Limibacter armeniacum: one gene and its partner. The protein of the gene in region 1 interacts with the protein of each later gene in a pairwise test. Links are inferred from orthologs where the notes say so. Each region holds a gene or a part of one and is shown in the gene's direction. Other genes may lie near its edges.

Region 1 (7,338 bases):
TCAGAGTTGACAATCATCGGGAAGAAGTTGTGACCTACTTCGTGGATGATTACCGAGATCATACCATACTTGATTCTGTCAGAGTATGTACCGTCAGCGTTTGGACGACCGTAGTTGAAACAAATCATTGGATATTCCATACCGTTTGAAGCCTCTACTGAAATAGCTACAGGGTAAGGGTAAGGAATTGTGAATTTAGAATACACTTCCAATGTATGCACTACAACTTCTGTTGAGTATTGTCCCCAAAGTGGATTACCTTCTTTAGGGTAATAAGACATTGCCATTACAGTTTTGCCATCAATCTCAACACCCATTGCATCCCAAATGAACTTTCTTGAACTACCCCAAGCAAAGTCTCTTACATTTTCAGCATGGTAAACCCAAGTCTTTTTATCCTTGGCTTTTGTTTTTTCCTTTTTCTCAACTTCTTTTTGAGAAACAATCACTACAGGCTTTGAAGCTGTCTTAGACTGCTTGAACAATTCTTGCTGCTTTTCTGTCAATACAGTTTCTGGATTCTTAAGCTCACCTGTTGAAGCAACAATATGATCTGAAGGAACTGTAATTTCTACTTCATAATCACCGAAAGGCAATGCAAATTCTCCTCTGCCCAAGAATTGCTTGTGCTGCCATCCATTTACATCATCATAAACAGCCATTCTTGGGAACCACTGTGTGATGGTATAAATCGTGTTATCATCTTCAGGGAAGTACTCATAACCACCACGACCACCCATCAGGTTACGGTCATTGATGTTGTAGTACCAGTCAATTTGGAAAGTATAAGACTCACCTGTTTTCAGAGGCTTCGGAAGATCTACTCTCATCATTGTCTTGTTGACTGTATAAGTCAGATCTTTACCGTTAGCATCCTTTACAAGTTGAATCTTGTGACCACCATCATACTCAGGATAGCCATCAATACCCTCCATCTGATCAACAGTAGCTTTGTCTCTCAGTTGGTTCTGGCTGATTTTATAAGTATCAGAATCAGTAGCACGCATATTCTGATCCAACTGCACCCACAGGTAAGTCAACTCATCAGGTGAGTTGTTAGTGTATGTAATTTTTTCAGAACCATTTAGTCTGTGGATACTTTCATCCAGTTCAGCTTTAATGCTGTAATCAGCACGCTGCTGCCAGTACTCATGTCCAGGAGCACCTGAACCAGTACGGTATACGTTTGGCGTAGGCAGTTCTTCATCTAACTGCTTGAACTTAGAGGTATTATAGTTCTGAGCAAAAGATAAAGTTACCGAAAAAATGAAGCTCAATGTGAAGAGCATTCGTCGTTGTACTTGACACTTCATGTTGAATTGGGATTGTCAATGAAACTTACTTGAATAATTGATCTCTATCATACAAAAATAAAAACAGATCTTGAATTATTGATAATTATCGTTAAAAAACCGTTAACAAATTGACTCAGATCATTGTTATTTCAATCAGAACATCATACACAATACAGCTCATGTATGATTTTATAGAGAATAAAAAAAAGCTTCACAATTAATGTGAAGCTTCTTAGCTACCTCCTAATGGAGATTAGTCAACTTTTCGGAAAACCTGTACTGTTCTATTTACATTATAGATTTTCAAGTGCTGTTTTTCGTCAGTAAAGAATCTTGAACCGTGACTTACACGTCCAAAACCTCCAAATTCTGGTGCATCCGAGTCCAATATCAACTCATAGCTTCCCCCATCTTGAATATTGAATTCATAATCAGGTATCGAATTCGAAGGATCAAAATTGAACACATAAACCAACTCTCCTTTTTGGAATATTATGGTATGGTTGTTTGCATCCATATTCAAAATTTTCGCTTCCTGAGGAGCCAACACATGATATTTCTTGGCAAGATCAATCATTGCTTTCTCGAAGTTGTTCAGCTTCTGATAACGAAGGAATCCATTATCAGCCAATGACCACTGTCTTCTTGCGTAATGGTAACTCCAGTTGTTCCCTTCCCTTGGAAAGTCAACCCATTCTGGATGTCCGAATTCATTACCCATAAATGTCAAGTATCCCTCTCCACCTAAAGATAAAGTCAGGAATCGGATCATTTTATGCAAGGCAATTCCTCTATCGACAACAATATTGCCGCTAGCATTATCCATCCCTTCATACATCTCCTTGTCCATCAACCAGAATGCGATCGTTTTGTCACCCACAAGAGCCTGATCATGAGACTCTGCATATGCAATCGTTTTTTCGTTCCAACGACGGTTAACCATCACACTCCAGAAATCCCACACATTCCAATCTTCATCACGTTGCTCTTCAAGAATTTTAATCCAGAAATCAGGAATACCCATTCCCAATCGGAAGTCAAATCCTAGTCCACCTTCCAAGACAGGTCTACCCAATCCAGGCATACCACTCACATCCTCAGCAATGGTCATCACACCTTTTCTTACCTCATGAGCCAACTCATTGGCTAACTGTAGATAAGTGATAGCCTCAGTGTCAACCTGCATTCCGAAATAATCATCATAGCTTGCAAAGCCTGCATGACCATGATGATGATAAAGCATAGAAGTAACTCCATCAAAGCGGAACCCGTCAAAGCGGAACTCCTCCAGCCAGTACCTGACATTAGAAAGTAAGAACTGTATTACTTCCCACTTTCCATAATTGAAAATTTTTGAGTCCCAATCAGGGTGATCTCCCTTCCCTCCTGCATGAAAATACTGGTAGTCAGTACCATCATATTCATTCAGACCTTCATTCAGGTTCTTTACAGCGTGTGAATGAACAATGTCCATCACCACTGCAATTCCCATACTATGGGCTTTTTTAATTAAGCTTTTCAGCTCTTCAGGTGTTCCAAAACGGGAAGAAACCGCAAAGAAACTGGATACGTGATATCCAAATGAGGCATAATACGGGTGCTCCTGCACTGCCATCATTTGAATTGTATTATAACCGAGATCTTTAATTCTCGGAAGCACATTGTCTTCAAACTCCTTGAATGTCCCGACACCTCCACTTTCTGTTGCCATTCCAATATGGCATTCATAAATGATTGGTTCCGTTATTTTTGTCGGGTCAAAGCTATCCCCTTCCCATGAAAACGCTGTCTCAGGGTTCCAGAATAAACCAGAGAAGTTAGGAGAACCAGGGTCCTGACCAACTCTTGTCATCATGGCAGGAATCCGCTCCACGGCTCCATTGGCAGCATGTACCAATACTTTTATCTTGCTGTTATGCTTGAGTGAGTGCGCATAAGTATCATCATCAAGAAAGATTTCCCATACTCCACCTTCAATCTGATGAAGCGGGTGACTATTCCGATTCCAGCCATTAAAATCACCTATCAAGAAAAGAGCATGAGCGTTTGGCGCCCACTCACGGTAGTACCACCCTCTTCTTTCCTTGTCATAGTTGAAGCCTAGGAATTTGTGGGCACCAGCAAAGTCGTAGATTGAGCCATAGTGCTGTTCAAGGGCACTTTTGAGCTTCACAAAACGGTCTATTCTGTTTTCGATCTCTTGCACATGCGGCTCCAGCCAAGGATCATCCACCACCAGTTTTGGGAGCTTCTGTTTAGTTTCCTTCATGGTCAAAAAATAAGTTGTAATGTTTTTAAGGACGATAAATGATATTTGTTAGTTCAGTTTAGCGTTGGGCTACTTAAAATTGAGTGAAAGACCTCTTCTTATTTATATTATTATCGCACTCAACAGATAGCTTAATTGATATCAAAAGACTGTCCTAATAGGGTTAACGATCCAGCTTCTCTCTCAGAATATTACAAATCATCAAGTAAAAAGCTGTAAAACGACATTAATAGTACTTTTAATGCTTTACCATTAGGTCAAATAGCCTTTCGTTTCTCACAAGTTTACAATTTTAAATTTAATTAATAATAAAAAAGCAATAATCTGACTTAATACCAAATCGGTATTGTACTATTCTTTTCCCCAAACATCCATACATTTTCATACAAACAACCGATTGCAAGTTAAGTAAGCAAGATTCAACACTGTAGATACATCAATCACCTAATGATTGAGACTTTTTTATTCTTTTTTTAAAATCTCTATTCTTAACAAATTCATATTACTACTTGGAATGTTTGCACAACCCCCATCGATTCAACTATCTTTGCCGTATTATTTGAACGAGACTGAAGACTACGAGCATGAAAACGATTATTGCACCATCAGTGCTGGCAGCTGATTTCGCCAACTTACAGCGCGATGTGGAAATGATTAATGATAGCCAGGCTGACTGGTTTCATATCGATATTATGGATGGCGCATTTGTGCCAAACATTTCATTTGGTATTCCTGTGACTGAAGCGATTAACCGTCACGCAAAGAAACCTCTTGATGTTCACCTGATGATCAACAATCCTGATCAGTACTTGGAGGCATTCAAGAATGCAGGTGCAGAGATGATCTCAGTACATATTGAGGCTTGTACACACCTACACAGAACTATTCAAAAGATCAAAGAATTGGGCTGTTGGGCAGGCGTTGCAGTAAACCCTCATACCTCTATTACACTTCTGGAAGACATCATCGAAGACCTTGACTATGTTTGTCTGATGTCTGTGAACCCTGGCTTTGGTGGTCAGAAGTTCATAGAGAAGACCTATGACAAGATCAGGGCACTGAAAAAGATGATCGACGAGAAGGGCAGCAAAGCTCGTATCCAAATTGATGGAGGCGTGGATGAAGGTAACGCTGCCAAACTGATAGAAGCAGGTGCTTCGATTCTGGTTGCTGGTAGCTATGTTTTCAAAAACGAGAATCCGAAACTGGCAATTGAAAAGATCAAGATCTGATATAAGTAATCATAAAATGGGTGTGTTGTCTAAGGGCAACACATCCTTGTTTTTCACCCTATAACCTCCATTGAAGCAACCCCACCCTTTTTTTAATATTCAAAGCCCTTAATTGAAAAAAAATGAAAGTATTTAAGTTTGGAGGAGCGTCTATCAAAGATGCAGATGCTGTTAGAAATGTAAAGACAATCATCAGCGAATATTCGGATAAAAGAAACCTTCTGGTTGTTGTATCTGCTATGGGCAAGTCCACGAATGGTCTAGAAGCTATTCTGGAAGCTTACCATAAGGGTGATGACTACAAGCCGCTGATTGAGGAAATGCGCAATTTCCACCTTGATATTTCTCGTGAGCTTTTCAACAACCAAGAAGCTACCATCTTCAAACAGCTGGATCAACTATTCTTCTTGCTGGAAAAGAAATTGACATCAGGTATCGAAGATAAGGATGAACTTTATGACCAAATCGTATCTTTTGGTGAGCTGATTTCATCACATATCATTTCTGCTTACCTGAATCAAGAGGACGTACCGACTCAATTTATTGATGCCCGTATCTACATTCAGACAAGTGAGACTTGGAGAGAAGGTCAAGTGGATTATGACTGGACAGAGCAGATGATCAAAGCTGAACTTCCTGCAATTCTTGATAAGCAAGTAATCCTGACTCAAGGTTTCATTGGCGGAACAATCAGCAACCGTACTACTACTTTAGGACGTGAAGGTTCTGACTTCAGTGCTGCCATTTTTGCACATTGCCTTGATGCTGATGGGTTGACTATCTGGAAAGATGTTCCCGGCATTATGAATGCTGATCCTAAACGTGTTCCTGATGCGACACTATATGATAAGCTGTCATACAAATATGCAGCGGAAATGACTTACTATGGAGCCTCAGTGATACACCCAAAAACGATCCGCCCATTGGCGGTAAAAGGCATTCCTCTTTACGTTAAGTCATTTGTACACCCTAGTGACCCCGGTACCGTAATTGGGGATGTGGAAATGAAAGACAATACCAAGACGGCTTATATTTTCAAGAAAAACCAATGTCTGATGCGCTTTGAGGAAAAGGACTTCCTAAACGTCAACAAGGCACACTTGGGAGTGGTTTTCAATGAACTTTCTAGGTACAATATTAAGCTGAACCTGACACGCAACAGTGCACTTTCATTCACAATCTGTGTAGATTACAATGAAAGCAACATCCAGCGTGTGATCAATGTGCTGTCAGACCATTTCTATATTTCTACCTTGAATCACCTAGAACTGATCACGGTCAGAAACTATACTGATGAAGCGATCAAAGGATTGGGCATTGACCCTGCTACTATACTGATCGAACAAAGAACAGATGACAATTATCAGGTTGTAAAAAAGGCAGATTAATCCATCGCTTTTTTTAACTTTTCTGATAAAATCACATATTTGTAATCATCGTCCTGACATTAGGACTTCCAACATGGAGCAATTGACTAAGACATTATATCCTATTCTTTTGCTCCATGTATTTAAGGAAATCACGTTGTCAAGTATGATAACCGATTTCCTATCAATCTCAATTTATCACACAACAAAAATGTCTCTGACATCTTATGACCATGAACACCGAAGCTATTGAAAAGGCGCTGATTGAAATCATTAAAAAAAGATCTGAACTGAATCAACTGAGCTACGAGGACGAAAAGTACGACGAAACTGAGGATGCGCTCCATGATTTGGAAGACGACTTTGTAGATGATCACGGTGACACACTTGAGGATATCCTTTCAGACGTACATGATGACCTATGCCCTGACATCGACGTTCTTTCTCCGTTGAGCTATATTGCCCAACAATATGTTCAGACTGGCGAAAATGCAATGGGACCTGAGTATGACGTAACTTTTGACCAAGGCGTTTTCGTAGAGGTTGATGATTATTTAGGTAAACCAACCAAACTGGTAATCATCCCAAATCCTCTTAGAATCATCTTGAACATAGACCGCCAAAACAGAGAGCTTGTGTGGTCAAAAGAGACTAAAAAGCAGTAATCGCAATATTAAGCAACTATTGAAATGAAATGGAGAATTTCTCTCCTATGTTTTCAAGGATATAGATTATCTGTTTTTCTAGGTCTTGTTTAGAGGTATAAGCATACTTAGGCAACCATGTATATTTTATTTCTTTCCAGAGTCTTTCAATCAAATTAAGCTCAGGAGAATAAGGAGGGATAAAGAAGAGTATAAGTCCTTTATCCCTCCATTTTTCGATTTGTTCCTTGAATCTATGACTTCGATGTGTAGGTGCATTGTCTAACACGACAATGGTTGGACGAATTATGTCACTGGCAAAGCGATCAAAGCACTCAATAACTATTTCAGAGTTGGCAGCCCCTTGAAAGAGAAAAGACTTGAATGATTGTGTTCTACTCATAAACCCGAGTACGGTCAGATTTGCACTTGGCACGGAAGGAAGCAATATCCTTTTACCTTTTAGTTGCCATGCATAAGGCACACTTGGGATAAGGTTGACGCCCATTTCATCAAAGAAATAAAGATCGA
Region 2 (7,264 bases), 800 kb from region 1 along the record:
GCAAGGGAGGATTTTATCTCAAAAAGAGGTTCAACTGTCAAGAGGGGCTACGGTGATTCAATTGGGAAATGATAAACCATATAAAGGATTTATAGTCATACAAGTGATTTCTGGTAACCAGAAACAAGTGCTGAAGCTTTTTCATAAATAGTACCAACACCATGATTATTTCTATATGTATAATTAAGAAGGGCAGCCGTTTGGCTGTCCTTTCTTTTTTACAACTTTTCTGTTGATTGATTGAATTATAAAGTGTTTTTCATAACGTTTCTGCATAACGAGTGCTGTGATAATGCTGAGAGTAGAAATAAGGATAATAATCTATATCTTTGTAATCGTTTGTGCTTGCTGTTTTGGCTATTCTATTAAGATGGAGTCAGCAGTAATAAATCAGCTTAGTAGAATTGATGAAATTCTAAAGCTGATATTAGCATTTAAATTGAACCAAGAATAATTTCAATACAAGGTCAGTAATCTGAATAATGACTCAATAGCAATTAATACCAACTGTTGAAGACTGACTACTATATTATTTTTCAGGTAACTGATAATTAACTGCTTACAACCTTATGGAAAACGGTAAGTTTGAAGACAAAAAGACCGAGGGGAATAGACCTGTTGCTGCCGATGACCAGTACGGAGGTGTCAGTGTAGATAAGTTCCAGAATGAGATTGACATGGATGGAGATATGCAGGACGGCGAAGAAGTAAAGTTCGACGAAATGCGTATCGATGTGGATATGGGACAGGCGCTGCTTCGCATTGACAAGTTTTTGGTAAATCGAATCCCAAATCTGTCTAGAAACAGAATTCAGGATGGAATCCGCGATGGAGATGTACTGGTAAATGGATTTCCAGTTAAACCTAATTATAAGGTTAGGGCTGGAGATGTTGTAATGGTAATAATGCCTCAGCAAAGAGGAGATACAGAAGTAGTACCTCAGAATATCCCTCTTAATGTTGTATATGAAGATGATGATTTGCTTGTGGTGAACAAGGAGCCGGGCATGGTCGTACACCCTGGGTTTAACAACTGGGATGGTACCTTGGTCAATGCATTGGTTTATCATTTTGGGCAGTTGCCAACTGCGTTCAATGCTGATGATAAGCCAGGGTTGGTTCACCGTATTGACAAAGACACTTCAGGGCTGCTGGTAGTTGCCAAGACTGAGCAGGCTATGAATCACTTGGCGAGACAGTTTTATGATCACTCAATTGAGCGTACCTACTATGCCTTGGTTTGGGGAGAGCCAGATGAGGAGCAAGGAACAGTCAAGAATTTTATAGGACGTAGTTTTTCGGATCGTCGTGTTAGTACAGTCCATGAAGAAGGAAACTATGGTAAGTTTGCTGTTACTCATTACAAGGTGCTGAAACGATTAAGATATGTATCGTTAGTGCAATGTAACCTTGAGACAGGACGTACGCACCAAATCCGTGTTCATATGAAGTACCTTGGGCATCCACTTTTTGGAGATGTGATGTATGGAGGTAACAGAATCCTTAAAGGGGTGAATACAGGTAAGTACAAGCAGTTTGTTGAAAATTGTTTTAGTATTTTACCAAGACAAGGACTTCACGCAAAGTCTTTAGGATTCGTCCATCCAAGAACAGGGAAATGGATGCAGTTTGATACCGAATTGCCAGAGGATTTGACAACTGTCTTGGAGAAGTGGGATAATTACCTGCAATACAATTAAGACACAAGGTGCATTTGCACTTTTCATATTTGAGCAGCTCTCTTTCATAAGGGAGCTGCTCTTATTTTTTAGGGTGAAATCCTCTTTTAAATTATGTAGAGATACAGTTGTATATAGCAGAGTAAATCGGGTGAAGTTGGTTGTGAAATTGAATTTTAACTATTTTTCACACTTATAGTTTCGCTTTGTTGACTGATTAAAGTGTTTTTTAACACTTATATTGTGGTTTGAAAATCAGGTCAATGCTGTGTTTGGTGGCATAACTACTCTTATAGCTTTCCATTTTGCTCCTAACGACATTAAGATATGCTGATATATATCATGTTTTTCTCTCATACTCAGCCCTATATTGTGTCGTATCTATTTTTATAACCAAATAATAGTTCTTACAAATGAGCTTTATCCAAAACATTCATGCAAGACAAATTCTTGACTCTAGAGGTAATCCTACTGTAGAAGTTGAGGTAATGACTGATAATGGTAAAATCGGCCGTGCTGCAGTACCTTCTGGTGCTTCAACTGGTGAGCACGAAGCAGTTGAGCTGAGAGACAAAGGCGATGCTTACTTGGGTAAAGCCGTTACTAAAGCGGTTGACAATGTAAATAGCATCATCGCTGAGGAGTTGATCGGTTACTCTGTATTCGAGCAGAACCTGATCGACGATATCATGATCAAGATTGACGGCACTGAAAATAAATCAAAGCTGGGTGCTAACGCCATTTTGGGTGTTTCACTGGCAGTAGCACATGCAGCAGCAGCAGAGTTGGGTCTTCCTCTTTACAGATACGTAGGTGGAGTTTCAGCAAACACGCTTCCTGTACCAATGATGAACATCATTAACGGTGGTTCTCACTCGGATGCTCCTATTGCTTTCCAAGAGTTTATGGTACAGCCTGTAAATGCACCAAACTTCACAAAAGCAATCCAAATGGGTTGTGAGGTATTCCATCACCTGAAAAAAGTAATCCACGATAGAGGCTTGAGCACTGCTGTAGGTGACGAAGGTGGTTTCGCTCCTGCATTTGATTCTACAGAGGATGCACTTGACAGTGTTCTTTTGGCTATCAGAAACGCTGGTTACGAGCCAGGTAAAGACATTACTATCGCGCTGGACTGTGCATCAGCTGAGTTCTACGTTGATGGTAAGTACGACTACACTAAATTCAACGATACTAAAGGTGGTGTGAAAACTCCAGCTGAGCAAGCTGAGTTCTTGGCACAGTTGGTAGACAAATACCCTATCACTTCAATCGAAGACGGTATGGATGAAAACGACTGGGAAGGTTGGAAAATCCTGACTGACAAAGTCGGTGACAAGTGCCAGTTGGTAGGTGATGACTTGTTTGTAACAAACGTGAAGCGTCTGTCTGAAGGTATCGAGAAAGGTATTGGTAACTCAATCCTGATTAAAGTAAACCAGATTGGTACACTTACGGAAACAATTGCAGCAGTAGATATGGCTCACAGAGCTGGTTATACTTCTGTAATGTCTCACAGATCAGGTGAAACTGAGGATACTACAATTGCAGACCTTGCAGTTGCTTTGAACTGTGGACAAATCAAGACAGGTTCAGCATCAAGATCTGACCGTATGGCTAAATACAACCAACTGCTTAGAATTGAGGAGTCTTTGGGCGAAGTAGCAAAATACCCGGGTTTCGCTGCTTTCAAGCAAAAATTTAGCTTCAACAAGTAATCTTCTCCTCTGAGAGGACAAAATAATATTAAAAGCCTGCCATTCCTTTAAAGCGAATGGTAGGCTTTTTTATATAGCGGGTGAATCGCTCGTTAGATGTCCGAATCAATAAAAATTGGTATGATTTTTATCTAACTTACAAGCTTTATACAAAAGGAACATAGTACAGTCCCGTGTAAAATCACATGGGGTTTTTTGTTTACTATTTTGTTAAAATGTTAATTTTTATAGATTTGTTCTAATCGAGTATTGCGTAATCATCGCCAAAACACATATTCACGTTGATTTTTGATTTTTTATTATGGCTAAAAGTATAGACGAAACAAAGTTAGAAAGAATTAAGCAGGCAACGATAGAAATGGTTGTAACCAAGGGATACGGAGGTGCTTCCGTTTCGTCTATCGCCAAAAGGGCACAGGTAGCAGACGGTTACCTATATAGACACTTTCCAAGTAAGCAGGCATTGGTGCAGTCACTTTATGCATCCCATATTGACGAATTCCGTCAACTGGTGTATGAAATGATGAATACCTACAATACGTTGGAAGAGATTCTGTTCAACTTCATTAATGCAATCTTTGAATTGACGAATGAAAATCCATCAAAAGCGATGTTCATCAATATGTTGATGAATGATTATACATTCTTGATGTCAAAGGATATGCGTTTGCGAATTCCTGAATCTTTTGAGAAGCTGTTGGATAAAGGAAAGGAGACAAAAGAAGTAGACGCTGGCATTTCAATAGAAGAGTTTACGGCAGTATTCCCTGCAATTCCAATTGAATATGCTTCGTCACGAGTAAAAAGAATCTTTTCAGATGAAAAGTTGACAAGTGATGATGCCCATAAAGTAACCACACTTTGTGTAAAGGCATTGAAGGGGTAATTCGAGTTTCTCTTCAGCCAAAAAAGCCTCAGAAGCAATTACGGACTTCTGAGACTTTTTCTATATAACAGTGTAGTGATATCAATCTTATTGAGAAGTAAGTTCTTCCAAATCCTCTTTACTCATTTTAATTAAGACAGGACTGTTGAACCTTCCCATTGCATAGGTAGAAGCCAAAATGCTAATGCCTCCATCTTCGGTAGTTGCGATGTCTTGTACATTGAAGTCATACCCTTCACCATAATATTGCTCCCCTAGTAAAGTTTGACTTTCCGGATCAAAGATGAGCAACTTGACTTGCTGACTATTGGTCGTGACTGCATAGCAGATAACATCTTTGCCTTGTAGTGTCGTCTTGCAGATAGCTACTTGGGAGTTGCTGATTTCTGGCAATCGACTTGTTTCTAGACTGGCAATACTGTTGTCTTGAACTGTTGCAATATTGATAGACGGACTAATGTTTGTTTCTAAGGGATCAAATACAGCAATAGCAAACTCATCGCCACTCACCTCGATTGCTGAGCGAATACCACTACTCAAACGGTTGCCAATTACGCTTCCTTTACGGACGCCATCAGCAGCGTTGACGAACATCAACGAAAATGAGAAGTTATAGAAACCATTGACGAGATACATACCATTAGCTTCTTCAACAAAAAATGGGAGTATATCAGTATTGCCTACCAACTGACTGAAAAGAGCGTCTTCTACATCTTCTTCAACAGACATATCTTCACTCCATACCTCTTGTCCATTTGCATTCATTTTCACAATCCTTGTGCTTCGGTTTGTTCGATTGTAGTGCTGAAGTACTATACCTCCATCAGTTGTCAATGTTGTTGCCAAAGGGTATTGGTAATCACTGAAATATTGGTTTGTGGTAAGGTCTCCAGATAGTAGGTCCACTGAAAGTATGTATGTGCCCAGTGATGCAGCATCCATACAGATAAAGTTTGCATCTGAACCATTAATCAAGATTTTACCTACGGGGTTTACATATTGTTGAGGAAGGAATTTCTCCCATTCCATTTCGCCTGATGCATTTGTTTTCAGTAAGTACCCACCATAAAAACTGGAAATGGTCTCATCAGGTGAACTGGAAGTACTTCTTGGAGACACACGGGCCAGTATCAGGTAGCCATTGTCAGCAGTCTGCGCATGCGCAATAGGGAAAACAGGGGTGTCTGTAGCTCTTTGAAATACTTTTAGAAAACGGTCTTCCGGCAGTGGAACTTCCTGCTCTTCGGTGCAGTTGCTGAATGAGATCACCAGCAATAGCAGCATGTAAAATATGTAATGGTATTTCATGTTAAATTCTTTTATCATATCACACATAATGTGTGCTGGTTATTTTCTCTTCTTTTTGCCTTTGTATGAATTCCTGTTGTAAACCTGTCCAATATGGTCAAGTGGGACAGCCATGCTGATTGAAACTTCAATGTTGCGCATGCTTAGGTCATCAGATATATCATAATAGCTAGAAACCAGCTCAAGGTTGTCGTATTTTCCATCAGGAGCTGTAATACCCATCATTGGCTGCTTGTAGTTAACCTCCAAAGACAGTCGTGTCGTGTAAAGGTCAAAACCAATACCTCCACCTGCTGTGTATCCCCAAAAGCTGTCATAGTATTGGTTGTCAATACCAAACTTCTTTTTCTCTTCTGTTACTGTTGTCAGTCCGCCTTCGGTAATGCTTTTATCACCTGTGATGGTTTTGTTCGCATTCAACAGCTTGCTGTAGTACATTCCACCTTGAACAAAAAACCTGAATGGGTATTTTGACAGTGAAAAATGTAGCAGCATTGGAGCCTCAAAGTAATTGAGAGAATGTTGATGCTTGTAGTTGGTTCTCACTGTCTCTAAACCGGATTCTGCAGGAAGCCATTTGTGAGACGTTTCATAACCATATCGGTAGTTGGCAAATGTTGGCTGTACAGAAATAGCCATAAACCTGACAGGGTAGTAGAAGAACTGCGCAGCCAAGTTTGGGCTGATGTTATTCGTTACTGTGGTATAAGCCTTTTCTTCCTCATTGTTTTGACCAACAGAAGACAGTACACTATGAAATCCATCCTGTTGTACCATAGTGGCATTCATGCCAACCTTAAAACCGATCATCCAATGGGAATCATCTAAAATTTTAGCGGAAATATTTGCTTCATCTGAGAGTCGCTTGCTCTTAAGATACCTTTGTGCAAATGTCTGATTAGACAAAATCATCAGTGTGCTACAAAGAATCCCTATCCATAGAATCCTTTTCATATATATTCTCTTTAAAAAATGAATCTCATTATTTTATTTATTTGGCAATGATTAGCCTTTTTGCTGCTTTCAGCAGACCTGCCTCTATTCTGTATATGTAAGTACCTGCCGGAACATTGTAAAGCGTAACAGGATATTGGTAAGTGCCGGGCTTTTGAACCTCATCTACAATTCGCTTGACCAATTGTCCATTCATATCATAGAGGTTGAGACTGACATGCATGTTTGCATTGATCCGATAACTGAAAATGGTTTTATTTCGAGCTGGATTCGGGTAGCAGTTGTCTAACCTGTATCGCTCATTGATGAAATCGTCCTTGATACTTGTAACAGTGGAACTACCTGCAATCAATGGGAGCTTTTTATCTGAAAAGTCTTCGAACCTTGTATCCTGAATAGCCTCAGGAGTTGCCCCCATCCAGTCTTCAAGAAGCGTGGTGAATACTTGACGGTAATCAATCTCATAGCGGATGTCTCCTCGATCGAGGTTTTTCAAGTCAGGAGTGTTACCAACCACACCTGGATGAACATTTTTGCCAAAGATCATCATTGGGGCTGCCTTCCCGTGGTCAGTGCCATAACTACCATTGGAAATTGCCCTTCTTCCAAATTCAGAGAAAGTGACCGTCAGGACTTTATCTTCAAGCCCTAAAGCTTTCAAATCATCCTGAAAAGCCCTTACGGCAGAAGTGATGTGATACAGCTTGGCTGCATGTCCT

What was found. Proteins that work in one complex are often made in the same cells at the same time.
Region 2: the proteins of rpe (region 1) and eno interact in binary tests that used the Escherichia coli proteins (3 or more experiments, as listed by UniProt). The link is inferred for Limibacter armeniacum from one-to-one orthologs.

Annotation. Positions count from the first base shown.
Region 1 is NZ_JBAJNO010000009.1:84,679-92,016, forward strand. The notes cover bases 3,111-5,972. They hold rpe (ribulose-phosphate 3-epimerase), read left to right. Parts: upstream 3,111-4,148; coding sequence 4,149-4,796; downstream 4,797-5,972. Other genes in these bases: V6R21_RS18000 (alpha-amylase family glycosyl hydrolase), read right to left, coding at 3,111-3,564; V6R21_RS18010 (aspartate kinase), read left to right, coding at 4,919-5,972. Outside these bases: V6R21_RS17995 (M1 family metallopeptidase), read right to left, coding at 1-1,313; more of V6R21_RS18000, read right to left, coding at 1,549-3,110; more of V6R21_RS18010, read left to right, coding at 5,973-6,184; V6R21_RS18015 (hypothetical protein), read left to right, coding at 6,397-6,828; V6R21_RS18020 (IS630 family transposase), read right to left, coding at 6,845-7,338. UniProt on the Escherichia coli protein: Catalyzes the reversible epimerization of D-ribulose 5-phosphate to D-xylulose 5-phosphate.
Region 2 is NZ_JBAJNO010000009.1:884,459-891,722, reverse strand. What follows is about bases 1,457-4,244. They hold eno (phosphopyruvate hydratase), read left to right. Parts: upstream 1,457-2,092; coding sequence 2,093-3,397; downstream 3,398-4,244. Other genes in these bases: V6R21_RS21440 (TetR/AcrR family transcriptional regulator), read left to right, coding at 3,699-4,244; V6R21_RS21450 (RluA family pseudouridine synthase), read left to right, coding at 1,457-1,700. In the rest of the region: V6R21_RS21455 (hypothetical protein), read left to right, coding at 1-151; more of V6R21_RS21450, read left to right, coding at 678-1,456; more of V6R21_RS21440, read left to right, coding at 4,245-4,283; V6R21_RS21435 (hypothetical protein), read right to left, coding at 4,371-5,591; V6R21_RS21430 (porin family protein), read right to left, coding at 5,631-6,545; V6R21_RS21425 (DUF1501 domain-containing protein), read right to left, coding at 6,583-7,264. UniProt on the Escherichia coli protein: Catalyzes the reversible conversion of 2-phosphoglycerate (2-PG) into phosphoenolpyruvate (PEP). It is essential for the degradation of carbohydrates via glycolysis.